DNA from 2 places in the Paenibacillus tianjinensis genome. Region 2 is predicted to be linked to the other one. Evidence: riboswitches for the same ligand, from Rfam matches in the RefSeq annotation. Region 2 holds a riboswitch; the other holds the start of a gene.
The links. A riboswitch is a leader RNA that binds a small molecule or an ion and turns the genes downstream of it on or off. The one in region 2 is predicted to bind S-adenosylmethionine.
Positions count from the first base shown of each region.

Region 1: it holds a riboswitch for S-adenosylmethionine, as region 2 does, so the genes downstream of both, JRJ22_RS24320 (methionine ABC transporter ATP-binding protein) here and metA (homoserine O-acetyltransferase MetA) in region 2, are expected to answer to the same signal.

Region 1 is NZ_CP070969.1:5,246,246-5,249,658, reverse strand. Features, by position in the region: gene JRJ22_RS24330 (UbiD family decarboxylase) at 1-1,026, shown strand, start outside; gene JRJ22_RS24325 (Cthe_2314 family HEPN domain-containing protein) at 1,061-1,789, shown strand; SAM riboswitch class I at 1,913-2,052, shown strand; gene JRJ22_RS24320 (methionine ABC transporter ATP-binding protein) at 2,153-3,169, shown strand; gene JRJ22_RS24315 (methionine ABC transporter permease) at 3,169-3,413, shown strand, end outside.
Region 2 is NZ_CP070969.1:1,825,828-1,829,240, forward strand. Features, by position in the region: gene corA (magnesium/cobalt transporter CorA) at 1-932, opposite strand, end outside; SAM riboswitch class I at 1,330-1,462, shown strand; gene metA (homoserine O-acetyltransferase MetA) at 1,572-2,489, shown strand; gene JRJ22_RS07905 (aminotransferase class I/II-fold pyridoxal phosphate-dependent enzyme) at 2,538-3,413, shown strand, end outside.

The sequences.
Region 1 (3,413 bases), 2.9 Mb from region 2:
GATCCGCTCGGCGGACACTCCATCCCGGCTGAAGCGGAATTTGCGCTCCGCGGACTTGTCTCTCCGTATGGGCAGAGCCAAGCAGGCGCTTTTGCAAATAATGATAAGTATAATTTCCCGCAGCATACTGCCCCAATAATGCATGTGCAGCGGATGTGGCACCGCAAGGATGCGATTTACCCTGCGACGATTGCCGTCACTCCGCGTGAAGAGAATTACTACTTAGTCGATTTTCTCCAGCAGGTGCTATCCCCGGTCCATCATTTGGCTATGCCGTCGGTACATGCATTCTGGACTTATTCTGAATCTGGTCCGGATGGAGTGGCTGCCGCGGTTGTACAGGATAGTTCACCGCAGGATGCTCTGGGTACGGCTTTCCGCATATTGGGGGAGCGGCAGCTGTCTGTTTGCCGGTTCCTACTGCTGACGAGCGAGCCGACCGCTTTTTCCGATTTCCCTAAATTACTGGAAACTGTGCTGGAACGATTCAACCCCGGAACAGATCTGCATGTGTTTAGAAGCACAGCACGAGTCAGGCTGGAACCGGTTGAACGCGCACCCGGCCCGGACAGCCAAGCTGTGATTATAGGTATCGGACCTGCGGTGCGGGAGCTTCCCCGTACTTTCACGGAAGGCCTCCTGCCAGGAATTACAGAAGCCATTCCGTATTGCGGCGGATGTTTAATCGTTTCCGGTGCATCCTATGAAGAAGACCCTGACCTTCCGGTCCGGCTGAACACTGCGCTGCGCGAACGGAATACAGCCTGGCCGCTGGTGATTATGGTGGATCACGCTGCGGAGGCAGTCCGTACACAGACCTCTTTTCTCTGGACAGTGTTCACCCGGTTCAATCCGGCCGACGATATCTACGCAGAAGCCGAAGTGAAGCAGCACCACATCGGCTACAAGCTGCCCATTGTGATCGATGCACGTATGAAGTCTGGTGATGATGAAGAGCAGTCGACATGCACGAGTACGCTGGATATGGTGGACCGCAACTGGAGCAGCTATTTCCGGCAAGGATAGTATACATTTTTCTTTATTTTGAGGGGGATAAGAGATGCTGCGGGTATTACTGGGAGAACCTCCGCGCCAGAACAGCGGCGTGCTCGCCGATGCGATGGATAACATGGCGAAGGTGGCATCCATGCTGCGCAAGGAGATGAACGCACATGAAGACCGGGACCATGAATACCGCAAGCTGGAGGTTTGGACACGCGGGCTGATCTCCTCACTGGATGAACTGGAGCAGAGCTGGTTCGCGGCCGCCTTTTACCGCAAATTGGTGGTTGCCGGGTATATGGATGATATGTCGGTAACGGAGCAGGGCGAATATGCCCGTTATGTTTATTTCTATAAAAACGGCTTTATCCGTGTCTTCTCCCTGCTGGACAAGCTGGGAACGGTGCTGAACAGCCTGTATAATCTGAATACAAGCCAGACCAAAGCCCACTTCTCCTATTTCACGGTACTTCGGCAGTTCCAACTGCTCAAAGAGCATACCCCGCTGGCGGATGAACTGGAAAATATCAAGAACTCTTACCGGGAGCCGCTGCAGAATCTGCGCAAACGCCGCAATGCAGAAATTCATTATATGAATGCCGAAATGCAGGATGATCTCTGGCAGAGGCATCAGGGGCTGCACGACAAAATTCAGCTTGAGGATCTGGACAGTCATTTGGAGGATTTGAGGCAGGGTTTGGAGATGGTCTGCAAATCTTTATGTGCCGCCTTCCGGTACAGTAATGAGCAGTGGCACAAGAATGCCTCCAGCCAAAAGCGGGTGTGAAGACAGACTCACGTTAAAGCGTAAAAATCTTCCTTTGACAAAAAACCTGAAACTCACTATACTTAGGCTTGCATTATACTCTTACATCCTAAGATAACTATACGGCACTAATTTCATATCATAATCTTATCGAGAGCGGCGGAGGGATAGGCCCGATGAAGCCCGGCAACCGATTTGTATCCAGTAAACCAAGTGTACTGAGTACAAGTGTCATGGTGCTAATTCCTACAATGGCGAGGGTAATCGCCGTTGGCAGATGAGAAGGCATTGTAACTAAACGCACAGGGCCTCTTGCGATCTGCAACCGATCGTAAGGGGTCTTTTTGATACATGGAAATATGCATTAAGGGGGAACGACAGAAATTGATAGAGTTAAAAGAGTTGACTAAGGTATACGGAAAAGGCAGTAAAGCTGCTGTGGCGCTCTCGGGCTTAAATCTGTCCATTCAAAAAGGCGAGATCTTCGGCGTGATCGGTCATTCCGGTGCAGGCAAAAGCACGCTGATCCGCTGCATCAATCTGCTGGAGCGCCCGACGAAAGGTGAGGTTTGGGTGGATGGCGTCGAGCTGACCAGCCTCAGCCAGGGCCAGCTGCAGGAGAAGCGGCGCAAGATCGGCATGATTTTTCAGCACTTTAATCTGTTGTCTTCAGCTACGGTATATGACAATATTGCTTTTCCGCTGCGTCTAGCCGGTACGCCGAAGGCGGATATTGAACGCAAGGTCAAGGATTTGCTGGTTCTGGTCGGACTTGAGCAGCACCGGAACAAATATCCGGCGCAGCTCTCAGGCGGACAAAAACAGCGGGTCGGCGTAGCCCGTGCGCTCGCCAGTGATCCGGATGTACTGCTCTGCGATGAAGCGACCTCGGCGCTGGATCCGCAGACCACTGACTCCATTTTGCGGCTGCTGCTCGACATTAACCGCAAGTTTCATCTGACCATTGTACTGATTACCCATGAGATGCATGTCATTCAGAGTATCTGTGACCGGGTAGCGGTTATTCATGGCGGTGGAATTGTTGAACAGGGTGAGGTGGCGGAGGTGTTCCTGAAGCCCAAGCATGAGGTGACCAAGGACTTTATCCGCAGTGAAACCCAGCAGGACGGTCCGTTAAGAGCGGCTATAGAAGCGGTAAACGGAGAGAACACCAAAGCGGTCAAGATCACTTTTCTCGGACAAAAAACCTACGAATCCACGTTATCCCACGTTGTGCGCGGTACAGGCGTCAGCTTTGCGATTCTTCAGGGTACGATCTCGACCATTAAAGATGTGCCTTACGGCCAGCTGATTGTCCGCTTTGAAGGATCGCTTGAGGCGATTGATGCTACCCTGGCGGAGCTTGCGGCACAAGGTCTTGATGTGGAGGTGATTTCCTAATGGCCGGCTTGAATTTTAATGATATCAATTGGGAAGAAATGCTGGATGCATCCGTAGCCACACTAAAAATGTTAGCCTATTCCGGAATATTCACAATTATTCTTGGTTTACCACTCGGAATTGTGTTATATTTATGGGGGAAGTCCAAAAACAATATTATCAGGGCTGTTTACTCAGTATTATCACTGCTTGTTAACATCCTGCGGTCCGTTCCATTCCTGATCCTGATGGTGGCTCTGATTCC
Region 2 (3,413 bases):
AGCCAATCCTTTTTGCGGAAAATAACCAGCATCCCGCAGCCGAGCGTTACCATTACGGCGATTACTCCATAGTAACCATATTGTGAATGGGTCTCGGGTATATTGTCGAAGTTCATCCCGTAGATACCGGTAATAACCGTCAGCGGCATGAATATCGTTGTAATTGCGGTAAATACTCTCATGATTTCATTGGCACGGTTAGCGATACTGGATTGGTAGGCTTCGCGCAAGTTGCCCATGAGGTCGCGGTAGGTCTCGAATGTTTCAGAGATTTTAACCGCATTCTCATAAATATCGCTAAAGTACTTCTGCAGCTGATCATCGATCAGGCGGAGGTCCTTTTTGTTTAGTGTGTTGATAACTTCCTTCTGCGGCCCCAGCATCTTCTTCAGCCACAGAATTTCACTGCGCAGACCGATAATTTCGCTTAAGTGCGATTTCTTGGTATGCATGAGGATATCCTCTTCAAGCTTTTCGATCCGTGCTTCAATCCGGTCGCCGACGGAGAAATAATTATCCACGACGGTGTCGATCAGATGGTAAAGGAAACGGTCAGGTTCGCTGACCTCCTGCTCCCACAGAATGGGCTTCAGGACACGCAGCTCATGAATTTTTTGCTTGGTGACGGTAATTATGAAATGTCTGCCCAGAAAAACGTTAAGCGCCCGGAGGAAAATCTCCTCATCATCAAAACGGATGCTGTTGACTACAATAAAATAATGGCTCTCGTAAATTTCAATCTTCGGCCGCTGCTCTTCTTCGCTGAGGCAATCCTCAACGGCCAGATCATGCAGATTATACAGAGGCTGAAGCAGCTCCAAATCCTCGTCATCGGCATCGATCCAGTAGAACCCTTCTAAAGGGGCGGTAAGTGTTTCCTCAATATCATCGATCGGTGTAAAAACCCCTGCATTCACCAGCCGGATTTTCATCTGATTCACTCCTTCTGTCCCCGTTCTTCTCCAGGGGTATGCTAATTAAAGCACACGGAAAAAATCAGCTTGGCCGGTGGTACAATCAAGGAATCGGCCAGAATGACGTTTCGAGGACATAAAGAAGAAATGCTCCCGCCGCCGGCAAGCTGATGTTAATCCTGTGTGGTTGCTCACTTTGTACGCTTAACTGCGCACCCGGGTCGCCTTCCATTCTTTACTCACCTCTTCTTTTCGTCAATTGTGCTGTGAAACACTTGTCTAGTATAACGCCGGGATATGCCTCTTACAAGCTAAATTCTTTACAGTTTAGGGGCTCTTCAGCATTGTATGGACTTGACGAAAAGCAGGTTCATGATTTAAAGTAAATTTTAAGAAAATAATTGAATACAGCTAAATCTTATCAAGAGCAGGTGGAGGGACTGGCCCGATGAAACCCGGCAACCGGCGTGTACACGCACGGTGCTAATTCTTGCGGAAGCTATGCAGGGGAAGAAGATATCCCGGCATCGTTCTCTGGCAGATGAGAGAGGCGCATATGACTACAGCTATATGACCTTTCTCGTGCGAGAAAGGTCATTTTTGCATGCTTTACAGCGAGTAGAAGGACACTAATTCGATTAAGGAGTGGACACTGCAATGCCAATCAAAATTCCCGACAGCTTACCGGCCAAAGAAATATTATCCGGAGAAAATATCTTTGTAATGGATGAGAGCCAGGCTTTTCATCAGGACATCCGTCCGCTGCGGATTGCGATCCTGAATTTAATGCCTACCAAGGAAACAACAGAAACGCAGCTGCTGCGTCTGATCGGGAATTCCCCGCTCCAGGTCGATGTAGTCCTGCTTCATCCGAGCTCCCATACCTCCAAGAATACTTCAGCTGAGCATTTGGAGAGCTTCTATACAACCTTTGATGAAATCAGTCACCGCCGGTTCGACGGCCTGATTGTGACCGGGGCTCCGGTAGAGCAGCTGGAGTTCGAGGACGTGAATTACTGGGAAGAGCTGAAGCGGATTTTTGAATGGAGCAAGCATAACGTAACCTCGACCATGCATATCTGTTGGGCAGCACAGGCTGGATTATATCACCACTTCGGCGTGCGCAAGGTTAGTCTGCCTGAGAAATGCTTCGGCGTCTTCCCGCACACCTTGAGCCATAATAACTTCAAGCTGCTGCGCGGTTTTGACGAGGTATTCCATGTTCCGCATTCCCGCCACACCGACGTTTCCAGGGAAGACATCGAAGCGAATCCCGATCTGACGATTCTTGCTGAATCCGAAGAAGCCGGAGTCTATCTTGTGTCAACACATGACGGCAGGCAGATTTTTGTCACCGGCCACTCCGAGTATGATCCATTCTCCCTGAAATGGGAGTATGACCGCGATATAGCCAAAGGAATGGATATTGCACTGCCGAAGCATTACTATCCAAAGGATGATCCGCAGCGTACCCCGCCGGCCGTATGGCGTGCCCATGCTAACTTATTGTTCGCCAATTGGCTCAATTACTATGTATATCAGGAGACCCCTTACGATATTGGTCCCATCATTTAATCATAGATGAGAAGAGAATGCTCAACACCACATTTAGGAGGCTTACCCATGGACGAGAAACTAAGGATTGAAAGCAGACTGGCGCAGATTGGCTCACAGGAGGATCCTGCTACCGGTGCAGTGAATTATCCGATTTATAATGCAACGGCATTCCGCCACCCGAGACTTGGACAAAGCACAGGTTTTGATTACATCCGTACCAAAAACCCGACCCGGTCGGTGCTGGAAACGGCTGCTGCCGAGCTGGAATCCGGCGATGCCGGCTTTGCCTGCAGCTCCGGTATGGCTGCGTTAACCACCGTGTTTGCTTTGTTCGGCCAAGGCGACCATCTGGTAGTTTCGCTGGATCTGTATGGCGGAACCTACCGGCTGCTGGAACGGATTCTTTCGAAGTACGGCATCAGCGCCTCCTATGTGGATACTAATGACCTGGATGGCCTGGAAGCGGCCCGCCGTCCGAATACGAAGGCTGTGTTCATTGAGACTCCGACCAATCCGCTGATGATGATAACCGATATATCGGCAGTTTGTACGTGGGCCCGCCGGCATGAGCTGCTCACGATTGTAGACAATACGCTGCTGACTCCATTCTTCCAGCGTCCGCTGGAGCTGGGTGCAGATATTATTGTCCACAGCGCGACCAAATATCTGGGCGGCCACAATGATGTTCTGGCGGGTCTGATCGTGACTAAAGGCACCGAGCTCTCGGCAGAAATGGCCATCCTGCACAACTCTCTTGGTGCTGTGCTTGCTCCTAACGACAGCTATCAGCTGATGAAGGGTATGAAGACTCTGGCCCTGCGCATGGAGCGGCATGAGAGTAACGCGCTGGCTATTGCCCGTTATCTGCTGGAGCATCCGGCAATCGGGGAGGTATTCCATCCGGGGCTGCCGGATCATCCCGGCTATGAGATTCAGAACCGC